4 regions of the Peribacillus muralis genome follow, and region 2 is predicted to be linked to each of the others. Evidence: riboswitches for the same ligand, from Rfam matches in the RefSeq annotation. Region 2 holds a riboswitch; each other region holds the start of a gene.
What was found. Region 2 has a riboswitch for S-adenosylmethionine ahead of ABE28_RS21780 (O-acetylhomoserine aminocarboxypropyltransferase/cysteine synthase family protein). Riboswitches for the same ligand answer to the same signal wherever they lie in the genome.
Positions count from the first base shown of each region.

Region 1: it holds a riboswitch for S-adenosylmethionine, as region 2 does, so the genes downstream of both, metK (methionine adenosyltransferase) here and ABE28_RS21780 (O-acetylhomoserine aminocarboxypropyltransferase/cysteine synthase family protein) in region 2, are expected to answer to the same signal.
Region 3: it holds a riboswitch for S-adenosylmethionine, as region 2 does, so the genes downstream of both, ABE28_RS12095 (YezD family protein) here and ABE28_RS21780 (O-acetylhomoserine aminocarboxypropyltransferase/cysteine synthase family protein) in region 2, are expected to answer to the same signal.
Region 4: it holds a riboswitch for S-adenosylmethionine, as region 2 does, so the genes downstream of both, mtnW (2,3-diketo-5-methylthiopentyl-1-phosphate enolase) here and ABE28_RS21780 (O-acetylhomoserine aminocarboxypropyltransferase/cysteine synthase family protein) in region 2, are expected to answer to the same signal.

Region 1 covers NZ_CP017080.1:4,264,161-4,268,471, forward strand. The annotation lists gene ABE28_RS20645 (alpha/beta hydrolase) at 1-671, opposite strand, end outside; gene ABE28_RS20650 (gamma carbonic anhydrase) at 881-1,399, shown strand; gene metK (methionine adenosyltransferase) at 1,561-2,754, opposite strand; SAM riboswitch class I at 2,919-3,081, opposite strand; gene pckA (phosphoenolpyruvate carboxykinase (ATP)) at 3,459-4,311, shown strand, end outside.
Region 2 covers NZ_CP017080.1:4,470,307-4,474,617, reverse strand. The annotation lists gene ABE28_RS21800 (arsenate reductase family protein) at 1-161, shown strand, start outside; gene gcvH (glycine cleavage system protein GcvH) at 258-641, shown strand; gene ABE28_RS21790 (toprim domain-containing protein) at 730-1,080, shown strand; gene ABE28_RS21785 (thioredoxin family protein) at 1,099-1,407, shown strand; SAM riboswitch class I at 1,569-1,674, shown strand; gene ABE28_RS21780 (O-acetylhomoserine aminocarboxypropyltransferase/cysteine synthase family protein) at 1,776-3,086, shown strand; SAM riboswitch class I at 3,206-3,320, shown strand; gene ABE28_RS21775 (methionine ABC transporter ATP-binding protein) at 3,485-4,311, shown strand, end outside.
Region 3 covers NZ_CP017080.1:2,484,957-2,489,267, reverse strand. The annotation lists gene pdxT (pyridoxal 5'-phosphate synthase glutaminase subunit PdxT) at 1-81, shown strand, start outside; gene ssuE (NADPH-dependent FMN reductase) at 436-978, shown strand; SAM riboswitch class I at 1,172-1,281, shown strand; gene ABE28_RS12095 (YezD family protein) at 1,434-1,577, shown strand; gene ABE28_RS12090 (phosphoadenylyl-sulfate reductase) at 1,750-2,454, shown strand; gene sat (sulfate adenylyltransferase) at 2,484-3,632, shown strand; gene cysC (adenylyl-sulfate kinase) at 3,674-4,273, shown strand; gene ABE28_RS12075 (nitrite/sulfite reductase) at 4,291-4,311, shown strand, end outside.
Region 4 covers NZ_CP017080.1:2,715,536-2,719,846, forward strand. The annotation lists gene ABE28_RS13135 (methylthioribulose 1-phosphate dehydratase) at 1-265, opposite strand, end outside; gene ABE28_RS13140 (2-hydroxy-3-keto-5-methylthiopentenyl-1-phosphate phosphatase) at 262-921, opposite strand; gene mtnW (2,3-diketo-5-methylthiopentyl-1-phosphate enolase) at 928-2,160, opposite strand; SAM riboswitch class I at 2,264-2,414, opposite strand; gene ABE28_RS13150 (pyridoxal phosphate-dependent aminotransferase) at 2,530-3,702, opposite strand; gene ABE28_RS13155 (carbon-nitrogen family hydrolase) at 3,802-4,311, shown strand, end outside.

The sequences.
Region 1 (4,311 bases), 210 kb from region 2:
GCCAAGTTATAGTTAAACCACTCACGAACTGCCTTCTTATTCACGATCCGGTCGTCTCCGCCCTGCATGACCAAAAGCGGGACATCCTGGAAGTCGGGAATCTCTTCAAAAGCATCCTTCATGGCCTGGGAGAGCTCCCGATACCAGCGAACGGAAACCTTCGTGATATATAATGTATCATTCCTGTCACATTCACGGACCTCGGAACTCCTCGTTGCCATTTCGGGAGTTAATCCAGAGTCGACCCTGAACTGGGGCATCACGAGATTCAAGCCATGTGAGATGCTTGCCAGGAATTTCGGAGGCTTTGTTACGAGCCCTAAACAAGGTGAAGATAAAATCACGCCTGCGATATCCCATTCCTCTTCTTGAAGAAGGCGTATCGAAATCAGGCCGCCCATGCTATGCCCAAGCAAAAAGACCGGCAGCGAGTATTCGTATGCTTCCTCTATCCAGCTTTTCACTTCATCCAAATATTCATCAAAGGAATCGATATGTCCCCGGTAGGCACGAGTCGTCATGCCCTGCCCAGGAAGGTCGCCCATGACGACATGGTATCCGGCTGAAAGCCACATTTGTGTAACCCATTTATAACGGCCGTGATGTTCCATTGCCCCATGAATGATGACAATGACGCCTTTGGCGTCCCCATCTGTCTCCCATTTCCACATTCGAAATCCCCCTTTCACTTTTCACTTGTTGTATACGATCCATGATAGTTAAAATATATATATAAATTATAACCATATTCGCGTTTTTCGACAAAAAAGAAAACTAACAAGTTGTACCTTCGTATTATAAATAGCCAACGGTATTTGCATACGGTATATTAAAATAATACATAAAAACATTCACTTCGGAAAGGAAATGATTGAAAATGATTATTTATCCGTTCAAGGGCAAGGAACCGGAAATTGCCGAAAGTGCTTATATTGCGGAGAATGCAGTCGTGACAGGCGATGTGAAAATTGGTGACCAATCATCCATCTGGTTCAATTCCGTCATCCGCGGTGATGTAGCCCCAACCATCATAGGAAAAAAAGTAAGTATCCAAGATAATAGCGTCCTTCACCAAAGCCCCAATAATCCATTGATCATTGAAGATGAAGTGACCATTGGCCATCAGGTCATTTTACATAGCTGCAAAATCCGTAAAGGTGCCCTGATCGGCATGGGATCGATCATACTTGACGCAGCCGAAATCGGCGAAGGGGCTTTCATCGGTGCCGGCAGTCTCGTTCCCCAGGGCAAGGTCATCCCGCCCAATATGCTCGCCTTCGGACGTCCAGCCAAAGTGATTCGGGAAATCAATGAGGAAGACCGTCAAGACATGGAACGAATCGTACGCGAATATGCCGAAAAAGGACAATACTACAAAAGCGCAGACCGCATAAAATAAATTAGGTTAACCGCGGCATTTCAAGTCTTGAACCAAACCGAAGCCTCTTTTTAGCTCGAAATATACCACTCAGCGGGTTTATTGAATTATTCCCTCTGCAGGCAAAATTAATCCTACAAAAAAGGTGCGCCGCAATTAGCGGCGCACCTTTTCCATATGGATCATGCTTGTGCTTTTAGTGTTTCTGCTTTATCTGTACGTTCCCATGGAAGATCGACATCGGTACGGCCAAAGTGTCCGTATGCAGCTGTCTGTTTGTAGATTGGGCGACGAAGATCAAGCATTTTGATGATGCCTGCCGGGCGAAGGTCGAAGTTAGCGCGAACCAGGTCAACAAGGACGTCTTCGCTAACTGTGCCGGTTCCGAATGTATCAACCGAGATCGATACAGGCTCTGCCACACCGATTGCATATGCCAATTGGACTTCGGCTTTGTCAGCCAGGCCGGCTGCCACGATGTTTTTGGCAACGTAACGAGCAGCGTATGCCGCAGAACGGTCAACTTTCGTAGCATCCTTACCAGAGAATGCACCGCCGCCGTGACGAGCGTATCCGCCGTACGTATCAACGATGATTTTACGGCCAGTAAGACCTGCATCCCCTTGAGGTCCGCCGATTACGAAACGGCCAGTCGGGTTGATGAAGTATTTAGTTTCGGCATCGATCAATTCAGCAGGAACGACCGCTTTGATCACATGCTCTTTTAAATCGGCTTGAATTTGCTCAAGCGTGACCTCTGCATCATGCTGTGTCGAGATGACGATTGTATCTACACGTACAGGACGGTTATTTTCATCATACTCCACAGTTACCTGTGTTTTACCATCTGGGCGAAGGTAAGCAAGTGTTTCATCTTTACGAACTTGAGTCAAGCGGAATGAAAGCTTGTGTGCCAATGAGATCGGAAGCGGCATAAGCTCTTCTGTTTCATTACAAGCAAATCCGAACATAAGACCTTGGTCCCCTGCACCGATTGCATCGATTTCTTCTTCTGACATGCTACCTTCACGTGCTTCCAAAGCTTTATCGACGCCAGCTGCGATATCGGCAGACTGCTCATCGATCGAGCTCAATACAGCACACGTTTCAGCATCAAAGCCGTATTTCGCGCGAGTATAGCCAATTCCTGCAATCGTATCACGAACGATACGCGGAATATCCACGTAAGCGGATGTTGTAATTTCACCAGCAACAAGCACAAGACCTGTCGTAACACTTGTTTCACACGCAACACGCGCATTTGCATCCTTAGCAAGGATAGCATCTAAAATGGAATCTGAAATCTGATCACAAATCTTGTCCGGATGGCCCTCTGTAACAGATTCAGAAGTAAATAGACGTTTCTTTGACATCATATTTCCTCCTTGGAAGTTAGTATGTGGTAGGCATTAGCCTGATTTTTTTTACGGAACTCGTTTCCCTTATTAGCTTCAACTATAGACACAGAATTACTTAAAAAACACAAAAACCTTCCCTGGAAAATGAGGAAAGGTTTAACATTCTGTCTTCTATCCTTTCACTCTTATCGTTCAAGGGTTTTTTACCTTGCTCAGGTTAGCACCATCACCACTTTTCCTTGAAGAACATCGCTTTATTTTCGGCGATTACTCTTGGAGTCAAGTTCAATATGGCAGGTTGCTGGGTTTCAAAGGGCCTGTCCCTCCACCAACTCGGGATAAGAGAATCCGTACAATTTAAGATATTATCGTATTGGGTCGGAATTTGTCAATGTTTTTCTATCAAGAACATTTATCATCCGAGGCCAACATGGATACAATAAACTCCGATTCCCCGTCATGGAAGGGATTCCGGATGCCTAACGATCAAAACACCATTTTTAACCAATGATGAAAAAGCTTAATCACTTCCTATTAAAATAAAGGAGAGCGACTTACATTAAAGCATATGCAGGAATCTTCACATGGTTCCTGCCCACTTAAAATGAGGAATTCAACCAATTGAAAATTATCACAAATCAGACGGAATAGTATAGACTATTTAAATAAATGTGTTATACTAATTGTAATATAAAACTTAAACAAAGGAAGGTACCTCATATATGAATTCTGTAGACGTTTCTAATGAGTTACACCAATTATTAACAGGACACAACGTGCAAACTCAGCTTTCGGTTCCCAAATTGGTCGAAAAGGTATTAAGCAGGAATGAAGGCGTTTTAACATCAACTGGCGCAGTCAAGGCCGAAACAGGCAAATACACGGGTCGTTCACCTAAAGATAAATATATCGTCGAGGAAGCATCCGTTAAAGATAAAGTCGATTGGGGCCCAGTGAACCAGCCAATTTCCGAAGATGTGTTCAATAAGCTATATAATAAAGTAATTGACTACTTAAAAGCAAAAGAAGAGATTTTCGTTTTCAAAGGTTTCGCTGGTGCAGAAGAATCATCACGCCTTCCTATCCGTGTCGTTAATGAATATGCTTGGCATAATCTTTTCGCCCATACTTTATTCATCCGTCCGAACGAAGAGGAGCTGAGAGGCCACGAAGCAGAATTCACGATCCTTTCAGCACCCAACTTCAAAGCTGATCCTGCAGTGGACGGAACGAAATCCGAAACGTTCATCATCGTTTCGTTTGAACGCCGTACCATCCTGATCGGCGGAACGGAATATGCAGGTGAAATGAAAAAATCGATCTTCTCGATCATGAACTACTTACTTCCAGAGGCTGGAATCCTTCCTATGCATTGCTCTGCTAACGTAGGACGTGAAGGGGACGTCGCTTTATTCTTCGGACTGTCCGGTACAGGCAAAACCACTTTATCTGCTGACACGAATCGCAAACTGATCGGTGATGATGAGCATGGCTGGGCTTCTAACGGTGTTTTCAACATTGAGGGCGGCTGTTATGCGAAAACGATCAACCTATCACGCGAAAAAGAACCACAAA
Region 2 (4,311 bases):
GGGAGCTGGGCTTGAAGGATAAGCTGAAAGATGCTACGGAAGCAGAGATGCTTGATATATTGGCGACTGACGGGATGCTTCTGAAAAGGCCGATCGTTACCGATGGGGCCAAGGTGACAGTAGGCTTCAAAGAAGAGCAATTCGAACAGGTTTGGAACTAAAATTATACAAAAATTTGGTTAATTCCTTACTTAAATAATGTTTCTACTTTATAATGTAATAGAAAATACAAGCTGTACATATGGAGGGAATCAATAATGACGACAACACCAAAAGAACTTCGTTACACGAAAGAACATGAATGGGTCAAAACCGAAGATGGAACAGTCCGCATCGGGATCACGGCTTTTGCCCAATCGGAACTTGGGGACATCGTTTTCGTCGAGCTTCCGGAGGTCGGTGACGAGCTCAAAGCCAACGAGCCATTTGGAAGTGTTGAATCGGTTAAGACCGTTTCTGAGCTGTATGCTCCGATCAGCGGCAAGGTTGTCGAAGTGAACGAAGATTTAAGTGACAACCCAGAGTATGTGAATGAATCTCCTTTTGAAAAAGCATGGATGATCGTGGTTGAACCAACGAACAGCAGTGATGTTGAAGGGCTTATGAGTGCGGAAGAATATGAAAGCTTGATCAACGGGTAAGACGAAAGAGAGAGGAGGCTGACCGGTCTGCTCTCTTTTTCCTTTTGTGTCTGGCAGTTGTCCACAATTCGTGAAATGGAGTGATGACATGGAATGCGGCGATTATGATAAAGTGATCATTGTAGAAGGCAGCTCCGACAGAAAAAAGGTTGCCTCCGTTTTGAATGAAGTTGTGGAAATAAGATGTACGAATGGGACCATTTCAATAACCAAACTGGATGAATTGGTGGAGGAATTGATGGACCGGGATGTTTATCTCCTCTTTGATGCAGATGAATCGGGAGAAAAGCTGCGAAAGCAATTTCGAAGGGAAATGCCGGAAGCGAACCACCTTTACATTAATAAAATGTACAAAGAAGTGGAAAGCTCGCCGGAACATCATATTGCAACTGTACTTCTATCTGCCAACATGAATGTAAAAATGAAATTTTTAAGTTAAAGGGTGAAAGACTGAGTGATGCAGGAGTGGAAAGAGGAAACGTGCAAGCTAGCTATTGAAAACGGGGAAACCTTTTGCCTATATTTATATACGCCCTTATGCGGCACGTGTCAGGTCGCCTCTAAGATGCTGGATATATCTTTGCAATTATTCCCGGAAATGATGGCAGGCAAAATGAATATGAACTATGTCCAAGGGATGGCCGAAACATATGAAATCGAAAGTGTCCCCTGTTTATTGCTCTTTAAGGGAGGACAACTTCATGAAAAAATATATGCCTTTCAATCCGTTCCGTATCTGTATGGCTTGCTTAAGGAACTTAGCTAGGAACCCAACCGGAAACGGATTGGGTTCTTGGCTTTATTTTTTTCAACGAAAAAAGAAATAAAAACAAAGAATATTCTAACAATTTATTGACTGGGTAATCGTAAAATGCTATATTTTGAATGTAGAAATTACTGTTGCAAGAAAAGATCAAAATTAAATAGTTCTTATCAAGAGTGGCGGAGGGACTGGCCCGACGAAGCCCGGCAACCGGTATACATATATATACGGTGCTAATTCCAGCAGAGTTTTGACTCTGGAAGATGAGGTGTGTATGAAAGCCTCTTCTTGTGGAAGTGGTTTTTTTGTGTAGGATAAGAACCATTCCCAGGCTGTTCCAAATAAATCCATAGAAGAAGAGGAGAAAGCACATGTCAGATAAAAAATTGCGTTTCGAAACATTGAGTGTTCATGGCGGGCTGCAAGCAGATGAAACCGGAGCCCGTGCCGTTCCCATTTATCAAAGCAATGCATACTTGTTCAAAGATACGGATCATGCAGCCAATTTATTTGGTTTAAAGGAAACGGGATATATATATACTAGGCTCCATAATCCGACGGTCAGCGTTTTCGAGGAGAGGATGGCGTTATTGGAAGGCGGTATCGGCGGATTGGCAACTGCAAGCGGAATGGCTGCCATTTCCCTGTCAATCCTCAATATTGCCGGTGCAGGGGATGAAATCGTCTCTGCCTCTACCTTATATGGGGGCACGTATAACCTTTTTGAAAACACCCTTCCTAAATACGGAATTAAAGTGAAGTTCGTATCTCCCGATGATCCTGAGAATTTTAGGAGGGCGATTACGCCAAGAACGAAGGCCATTTTCGCTGAAACGATTGGAAATCCCAGTTTGCGGGTCCTCGATATCGAAGCAGTGGCAAAAATCGCCCATGAAGCCCACATACCTTTGATCATCGACAACACCTTTGCTACACCTTACCTTTGCAGACCGATAGATTTTGGAGCGGATATAGTCATCCATTCCGCTACGAAATGGCTCTTGGGTAATGGAACGACATTAGGCGGTGTCATCGTGGATGGAGGCAAATTCGACTGGAACTCGCCGAACTTCCCTGGCTTTACGGAGCCTGATCCAAGCTACGATGGCTTGGTATATGCCGAGGCAGTTGGTCCTGCGGCCTTCATTACAAAAGCCAGGGTGCAATTGCTTCGTGATTTAGGTCCTGCCCTAAGTGCCCAAAGTGCCTTCCAGTTTACGCTTGGCCTAGAAACGCTGCATGTCAGAATGAAGGAGCATCTTGCAAATACGAAGACCGTCATTCAATACTTGAAAAATCATCCTGCCGTGAAATGGGTATCACATCCAGCTGATGAGGATCACCCGGATAAGCCGCTTACCGATAAATATTTGCCTAAAGGAGCGGGGGCCGTCGTGACCTTCGGAATCCAGGGAGATCGTGAAGCAGGGGCAAGGCTCATCAATTCAGTCGAATTATGGTCACATGTAGCGAATGTCGGCGATGCGAAAAGTTTAATCATCCATCCTGCCAGCACCACCCATCAACAGCTGAATGATGCAGGTCTGGTAAAATCAGGGGTGAGTGCCGATCAAGTCCGGCTATCCATCGGGATAGAAAACGTAGAAGACTTAATAGAGGATTTAGAGCAGGCCATCGAAAAAGCGACGGATATCGTTTCACTGGCATCCAAATCGATTTAAGTAAAAAGTCCTGATATTTTTTGTTCTAGAAATATTATACATTGCACTCCTTTTTTATCTGTGATAAAATTTCTCCATACTAATGAACGTAATGATGTACGAAATATTCTATATATTAGCTCTTATCAAGAGAGGTGGAGGGATGTGCCCGATGAAGCCCGGCAACCGACAAGGAGGTTTTTCCTTGGAAAGGTGCCAATTCACACAAAGTGTAAACACTTTGGAAGATGAGAGGAAGGCCAGTTTCTTTATCTGCCTTTCTGCTCATGCAGAAAGGTTTTTTTATTTTTAAATTTAGGAAACCCTAAGCATGTGCATGGGTAAAGAAACGCAAGCTGGATTATGTAGAGAAAGCAACTAAGTTCATAGGTTTTATAGGATAAAAGAGGTGAGCAAGAATGATTACATTGACGAAGGTCAGTAAGCTGTTTCGGACAGGAAAAGGAAGCAGCGATACGATCAGGGCTGTAAATAACGTAAACGTTGAAATAAATAAAGGTGAGATTTTCGGTATCATTGGCTACAGCGGGGCAGGGAAAAGTACCTTGATCAGAATGCTCAATGGCTTGGAGACACCGACTGAAGGATCCGTTATCGTAGCAGATAAGGAAATTTCCAAAATCAAAGGAGCTAAGCTTCGCAAGGCCCGTCAGGAAATCAGCATGATATTCCAGCACTTCAATCTGTTGTGGTCCAGGACCGTTCAGGAGAATATAGCCTTTCCGTTGGAAATTGCGGGGGTTTCGAAAACTGAACGGACGAAGCGTGTCAACGAATTGATCAAATTGGTCGGACTGGAAGGCAGGGAGAAGGCATATCCTTCACAACTGAGCGGCGGGCAAAAGCAAAGGGTTGGTATCGCAAGGGCCCTTGCCAACGATCCGAAAGTACTGCTGTGTGATGAAGCGACTTCCGCTTTGGACCCACAGACCACGGATTCCATACTCGAATTGCTCGTTGATATCAATCAGCGGCTTGGGTTAACGATTGTGTTGATCACACATGAAATGCATGTAATCCGGAAAATCTGTCATCGTGTGGCTGTAATGGAAAACGGGCAGGTCGTTGAACAAGGTCCAGTCCTCGATGTGTTCAGGGATCCTCAGGAACAGATGACGAAGCGTTTCGTGCAACAGGTGACGGAGCCAGAAGAAACGAAGGAAACGATGGACCATTTATTCGAACGCTTTCCAGAAGGTAAAGTGATTCAAATGACTTTTGTAGG
Region 3 (4,311 bases), 2.0 Mb from region 2:
ACGGGTGATGATCGTTTTATGCGACTTTTTATAGATATGGTAAAAGCATCCTTGAAAGAGGCAGATTTGAAAATCGGTTAAAAAGCAGCTGTCACTATCGAGTCCAGAATATAGACAAACTCATTTCATAGAGTTTGTCTATATTTTTTTAACCCTATAAATTATTGGCACGACCTTTTTCACGATTATGTCGAATTGATTTTCACTGAAGCAATCGCTCTTCACGATCCGCACTGAAAAACGCATTATTCCATTCGTTCAGGTTTTATATAGATAGGTACGTTCGATTTCGTTGGAATAAACGAAAATAAACAACAACTGGCCAAGGGTTGTAAGTTGACTTCTATTTTTCAGACTATTACGATAAAATTAAATAACAGATAATACATGAAGGAAAGTGCAAGTTTGGAAATAAGATAATAGGAGGAAATGTACATGAGCGAAATTGTCATATTATCAGGAAGTCCTGCAATTCCATCAAGAACGGACATTTCACTGAAACATATTCAATCATTAGTTGAGAAAGAGGGCTTTGCCACAGCATATTATTCAATTACCGAATTTTCAGCAGATGATTTGTTCCAAGGCCTTTATAACAGCGAAGAAATTTTAAAGCTTGCAGAAAAGATTTCTAAAGCGAGGGGAATCATCATTGGATCACCTGTATATAAAGCATCCTACACGGGTGTATTGAAAGCATTGATTGATTTGCTGCCGGAAAATGCGTTTAAGGGAAAACCGGTGCTTCCGATTATGATCGGGGGGAGCCACAGGCATTTATTGGCGATTGATTATGCACTAAAGCCGTTAATTTCCATCTTAAAAGGCGAGCCATTGCAAGGCATTTATTTCGTTGATAAGGAAATAGATAAAACAACTCCAGAAAACCCGATTCATGATGTGAACCTGGTCGATCGCGTCCAAGGTCAAGTTCAGGAATTTGTAGAGGCAATTCAATTAAGAAATGTGTCACTCTGATTCCGTTTCTTGCATAGCTAATTCATTCAATTGCAGATCATCCATAAATGCAAGCATGTAGGACATGGACAAAAAAATAGAAAATGAATATCGTGTATAATAATTACAATTCATCCATTTAATTAATCCAAGTTGTTTTATAAGAAAACTCCATTGACAAGGATTGAATATATGGTAATATTTAAAATAATAAAACTTATCCAGAGCGACGGAGGGAATTGGCCCTTTGAAGTCCAGCAACCTGCATGATGTATGCAAGGTGCTACATCCAACAAAATGGTTCACCATTTTGGAAGATAAGGTAATGGTTATTTACCTTGAAATCTTTCCATTATGGAAAGATTTTTGTTTTTTATAAAAATTTTGAATAATCCATAACAATGTAAGGTTGAGTGGAATTATATAAATTTAAGAAAATTAAATGAGTGGTCGATTTTCTTAAAGGAGGAACTATTTTGGATAAAGAGAATCAGCTTGAGGAAATATTTGAAAGACTTCAAGAAATGCTTCATTCAATGAAGTATGGATCCATCACACTTGTTGTCCAAGATGGTAAAATCATTCAAATGGAAAGAAATGAAAAGCTTAGAATTAAATAAGACAGCTGCTGACTAGAAAAACTAGAGGCGTGTTTAACTAATATAAAGAGAATATTGGTTAAATTCGTCTCTTTTTCCTAGAATTAAAGATACAGTGGGTTCCGATCACCTGTTACTCCAGCCATTGATACGCAAGCAAGTTTTAGAGGGGGCTATAAGGTTGGTTGCATTAATTAAATACGAAAATTTCAATTGTGATTCTTTACCGGTCTTTCCTGAAGATAGTGAGACAAAAGGGGCTTTGGAGGTACTGAAATGGGCTAATGAAGAATACGGGAATAAGCTCATATATGCGTGTAGCTTTGGGATAGAAGGCATCGTGCTTACGGATTTACTGGCAAAGGTGAACCCTGCGGCCAAAATCGTTTTCCTCGATACGGATGTCCATTTTGAGGAAACGTATCAATTGATCGATCAAGTGAAAAAAAAATATCCGGACCTTTCAATAGAGATGAAGAAACCTGCTTTGACGCTGGAGGAACAAGCTTCGGAATATGGAGACGAATTATGGCTAAGTGACTCTAATAAGTGTTGTCATATCCGTAAAATCACTCCACTTACTGAGGTGCTTTCGACGGCAACGGCTTGGCTGTCTGGGCTGAGACGCGAGCAATCCGAAACAAGGGCCGCAACCGAGTACATCAATAGAGATAATAAGTTCCAATCAATTAAGATTTGTCCGCTAATCCATTGGACATGGAAGGACGTTTGGCGGTATGCACATAAAAATGGACTGCCATATAATATCCTGCATGATAACGGTTATCCGAGTATTGGCTGTAAGACCTGCACTTCAGCTGCCATTAATGCGGATGATTTACGCTCAGGACGCTGGCAAGGCGCTCAAAAAACGGAATGCGGCTTGCATTTATCCTAAATAAATAGAAAACATAGGGGGAAATTAGCATGACAAACAGTCTGCCTCACGGAGGAACTTTAATCGATCTTTGGGAACCAACATATGATACTGGTAAAATAAAAAATTCAGTCGAAATTGATGCGATTGCCTTAAGTGACCTTGAGTTGATAGGGACGGGCGCATATAGCCCGATAAAAGGCTTTTTCACAAAAAGAGACTACGAGGCTGTTGTCAAAACTATGAGACTGAGCAGCGGCCATGTTTGGAGCATACCGATTACACTGCCATTATCGGAATCGTCAGCAAAGACCCTTACTATCGGAGAGGAAGTAAAGCTTACGCATGAGGGGGAAACATACGGCGTCCTTACTGTTTCCGATATCTTCACTCCAGATAAAACATTGGAAGCGACGTTGGTTTATCAGACGGATGACGAGAAGCATCCAGGGGTGAAAAATTTATATGAACGTGGAAATGTATATGCCGGCGGTGAAATAAAATTGGTCAAAAGGATTGAACGTTCCCTATTTCATGCTCATTATTTGGATCCTGTCGAGACGAGGGAAGCTTTTGCAGCGAAGGGGTGGAAAACGGTTGTCGGATTCCAGACCAGGAACCCAGTCCACCGTGCCCATGAATATATCCAAAAGACAGCTTTGGAAATCGTCGACGGTCTATTCTTGAATCCGCTTGTAGGTGCCACTAAATCTGATGACATTCCGGCTGATGTTCGAATGGAGAGCTATAAGGTGCTTCTTGAAAAATATTATCCCGAGAATCGGGTCTCCCTTGCCGTTTTCCCTGCCGCGATGCGATATGCAGGACCGAGGGAAGCCATTTTCCATGCGATGGTACGTAAAAACTATGGCTGTACCCATTTTATTGTCGGCCGTGATCATGCTGGGGTTGGCGATTATTATGGCACTTATGATGCGCAAAAAATCTTCGGGAATTTTAATGCGGATGAGCTAGGGATTACCCTGTTATTTTTCGAACATAGTTTTTATTGCAAAGCTTGCGGTAATATGGCATCAGCCAAAACTTGTCCGCATGACAAGGAGGATCATGTAATCCTTTCCGGAACGAAGGTAAGGGAAATGCTGCGAAATGGTGAAATTCCTCCAGCTACATTTAGCCGTAAAGAAGTCATTGAGGTGTTGATCGAAGGGCTAAAAAAGAATGAAGTTTTTAACTGATTGGTAAAAATATGAAGAAGTGCAGTAAGAGGGGGAGCATAATGAGTAAAAACACAAATGTAACATGGCATGAATCGTCATTGACCAAGGAACTGCGCCGGAAGCAGAACGGACATGAGAGCACGGTCCTATGGTTTACGGGCCTGTCGGGATCAGGGAAATCAACGATTGCAAATGCAGTTGCCAAAGAGCTGTATAACCGGAATATACGCAGTTATGTGTTGGATGGGGACAATATCCGCCATGGATTAAATAAAGATTTAGGATTTTCAGAAGAAGATCGAACGGAGAATATTAGGCGAATAGGCGAAGTTTCCAAGCTTTTTGTCGATAGCGGGCAGTTCGTATTGACCGCCTTCATATCACCCTTCCGCGCAGACCGCAAGATTGTGCGGGATTTGCTTGCAGAAGGGGAGTTCATTGAAGTATACATAAAGTGCCCCATCGAGGAGTGCGAGGTCCGCGACCCTAAAGGTCTCTACGACAAGGCACGTAAAGGAATCATCAAAGACTTTACGGGTATCGACTCTCCATACGAAGAGCCTGAACAGCCGGAAATCATTCTAGAGTCCAACCGGTACAGTGTAGAAGAGTGCGTCGAACAAGTAATCAGCTTTTTGACAGCAAAGAGAGCGATTTGATCAAGGAGGAAAAATCAATGGTATACGAGAAACTTTGG
Region 4 (4,311 bases), 1.8 Mb from region 2:
TTTTCCCATAAATGACGGTATGAAGTAGCGTTTCCGCGGAGGGCCTCAGCTCCGTCTCCTGGACGGGGCTTCCTTTTAAATCTACCAATAAAAAATCGGAATCCGTTTGTTTTCGTTTGTCCTTACCGCTTGCCGTAATATAAAAGGTTGGGCCATCGGGCTCGCGGATGGAAAGGTTTCCGCTTGTACCCATAAACCAATCTCGTTCGGCGAGTTCCGCTTTGATTTCCGCTAGCTCCAGCCACTCCTTCGTATCGGTGTTCAAGACTTTACCTCCTCACGCTGCTTTAAAATCTCCATTACATCATAAAACGTTTCGAACCCTCGATGCGGCAGACCTTCACTTATGCATTTCTCAAGCAATATATCACGGGCTATAACAAAATCAGCCCGTTTTGCCGCTTCAAAATCAGTCACGGAATCACCAATTACATACATGAAGTCATCCGCACCAGCCATTTGCCTCATAATCGACGGCTTACAGCAGCCGCACTCATTATTACATTGCTCATCACAAGCATGCGGCCACTCAATATAGATCTTTTTCTTATCAAAGTGGGCATTGTTACAAAAAACCGTGCCTGTGGGCAAGATGTCATTTAATAGTGGGGCAATGAAAAAATCCATGCCTCCGCTTACGATATATAAAGGAAACCCAGCTTGTTTCGTATACTCAACGAAATCATGGAAACCTGGCCGGATGTGTGCTTTCTCCTTCACGAATTGAATGATTTCTGCCTTCAGGTCACTATCAAGCAGGGAAAACATTTCCCCAACCCCAGAGGATATGCTGATTTTTTGCCGAAGAACGTCATCCTTCAACCTTTCCCATTCCGGGGGAGCGAATTTTTTCATGATGGAAATGATGTTATCCGTGTTGGTTATCGTTCCGTCAAAATCACAAAAGATGATTGGTTTCATGCTTTCTCATAGTCCTCCCCATAAAACAAGCGCTTTTTTTAATGCTTCTTCATTTGACGCCGCCTCAGCTAGGTCCTTTCCTTCAAGGACGGCTTCCACAGCAGAACGAAAGGCCTCTGCCCCGCCCTTAGCTCCGTCAGGGTGCCCGTGTATTCCGCCTCCGGCATTGATGACACTGTCCAGTCCGAAATCCTTGATCAAATCGGGTACCATCCCTGGATGAATACCAGCTGAAGGAACTGGAAATGCTTCTTTCCATGAAGGTTCGTCTTTCGTCAATGCACTGGCGATCGCCAATGCTTCCTCTTTTTCAAGTGCGACATTTCCATAAGGGGATGGGAATAATGATAGATCCGCACCTGATAGCCTGACTAATTTACCAAGCAATAGTGGATAGCCGACACCATAAAAGGAGGATGAGCCCAACGCTCCGCTAAATGACGGATGGGCCATGATCGGCAGCTTGATTTGATCATGTTCACTCAGGGCTTGCAATACATCCAAGCCATATGTATGGACGTTGAACAATAAAGCGTCTGCACCCGCATCTGCCGCTTGTTTCGCCTTATCCAATAACTCGAATGTCTTTCCTGATAGATTGACGGCATATAACGTCCGGTGACCAGTACTTTCATGGACTTCGGTCAATATTTTCTTGCCGGTTTTGATTCTTTCAATAAATGGCGTCTGTCCCTGATCAAAGAGGATTTCATCATCTTTAACAAGGTCGACACCCCCCAACGCTTGTTGCTTCAATTGCTCATTATGGAACGTTAGATCACGCCCTAATACACCTTTGAAAATGCTCATGACTAGCGGCCGGTCATACACTCCAATCTTTTTCCTGATTCCTGTAATGCCATATCTGGGACCGGGGAAAGCTTTTTCGATATCCCCGATAAAATCAAGGTCGATCAATTTAACCGCACCGTCCAATGACAGTTTTCCGAAGACCGTGGTCAAAATGGCTGGCAAATCATTTGAGAAATTTCCTGCCGGATACGCGATTTTAATGATCGAACGATACACCTTACGATCGAAGTACCGGTTTGCCCCCTCTTCTTCGGAAAGCGGCGATACGGAGACGACGCGACCCTTATGCTTTTCCAGCTGCTTTTGAACCAGCTGGGGCAGGTCCGTCCATGTTCCTACAGTCAGGCCCAAGGCGATGCCTTCCGCTTTTTTTTCGTGATTCCCATTAAAATCATGAATTAAATAAGTGGCGATTATCTCGCTCATTTGATCACTCCTATAACACGTTAGTAATCTCACGAAGTCATTATCGGACTCTTTAATAATAGTAAAAGCCCCTTCATGACGAAGAGGCTTTAAAAAAGCCATCTTCTTATCTCCCAGCACATATGCTGCAAGAATTAGCACCGTGCCCTGTGGACGAGAAAGTCCGGCGGAGGATTCCGCCCCATCTTACAATGGAATTACGGTCGGTTGCTGGGCTTCATCGGGCTAGTCCCTCCACCTGCTCAAAATAAGAAAACGCTGATATATAGGTACATGGTAGTTTCGAAAGATTAAGAATTTATTTAGTATTCTGACAGGTAATCCATACTTTGTCAATAAGTTTTTAATTGTATGAGGATTCACTAAAGTTTAAAACAGATTTAACCTGCGTATCCGCCCTACAGCCTCCTTGAGCCGCTCTTCGGAGGTCAGAAGCCCGACCCTGACGTATCCTTCGCCAAATTCGCCGAACCCATTTCCAGCAGCTACCGCCACGTGGGCGTGCGTTAATAAATGATCGGCAAAGCTCTCGGAGGTGAATCCCGTTGGTATTTTAAGCCAGGCAAAAAAAGAAGCATCCGGAGCTTTAACCTCCCAGCCAATGTCCCGTAACCCCTCGATGAAAACATTCCTGCGCCCCTCATACACCTTCACCAATTCCTCTACACACTCTTGCGAATCAAGCAAGGCGGTTGCTGCAGCCTCCTGTATCGCCGGAAAAAGGCTCACATATAAATGGTCCTGCAGCAGTTCAAGAGCTTCAATGACACTTTTGTTGCCTACAGCAAAGCCGACCCTCCATCCTGCCATATTGTAAGTTTTCGAGAGTGTATATATTTCTATCCCGACATCCTTCGCTCCCTCTGCCTGGAGAAAGCTAATCGGTTTTCTTCCAGTGTAACCTATTGCCCCATACGCAAAATCATGGACCACACAAATTGAATGCTCTTTAGCATAGGATACGGTTTCGCTAAAAAATTCTCCGGTTGCGGATGCACCTGTAGGATTATTCGGATAGTTCAAGAACATCATTTTGGCTTTATCGAGCACATCTTTATGTATAGCTTCGTAATTCGGTAGAAAAGCATTTTCCTCCTTCAACGGCATGCGTTCCATTTGCGCCTGAGCCAAAACGACACCGGAAAGATAATCAGGATAGCCGGGATCTGGTACGAGTATCGTATCTCCTGGATTCAATAAACACTGCGGCAATTCGACAAGTCCTGCCTTACCGCCAAAAAGAATGGCTATTTCACTTTTTGGATCGAGCTTGACGCCATATTCCCGTTCATAAAAGGAAGCTGCAGCATCTTTTAAATATTGATGTCCCCTGAACGGCGAATATTTATGGTTGATCGTTTTTTCAGCTGCTGTTTGTAACCTTTTCACGATATGCTCAGGCGTCGGTTGATCGGGATTCCCTTGACCCAGGTTAATCACGTCATGCCCTTGCGCAGTAATCGCATTGACCTTTGCGACCAATGAAGCAAAAAACTGCTTGGGGAGTTCCTGAAGCTGCTTCGATTTTTCGAATTGCAACATTTATTCACCTTCTCTGAAATTTCTTGAAATTCTAGTCACAAATGATATATGTTTATCATAGTCTTGTAAAGCATTTTTTACTTATGGAGGTTTTTATTGATGAAATGGAAAATAGCTTGTATCCAGATGGATATTGCCTTCGGACAACCGGATATCAATTATCAGCATGCTGAACAATGGGTGGAGAAGGCCGTAAACGCAGCGGCCGATATCGTAATTTTACCAGAGCTATGGACTACGGGCTATGACTTGACCAGATTGAATGAGATTGGTGATGTAGAAGCCGAAAAGACGATCGGATTTATAAAAAATATGGCGCGAAAGCACCAAATCCATATCGTTGGCGGGTCCATCGCCAAAAAAACGCACAAAGGCATATATAACACGATGATCATCATCGATAAAAACGGAAACCTCGTTAAAGAATATGATAAGCTTCACTTATTTCAGTTAATGGATGAACATCATTTCCTGCAGCCAGGCGAGAATGATGGTTTATTTACACTTGATGACAAAATATGTGCTGGTTTCATTTGTTATGACATTCGCTTTCCGGAGTGGCAGCGTGCCCATTCCGCTCGCGGGGCAGAAGTTCTGTTCGTTACCGCA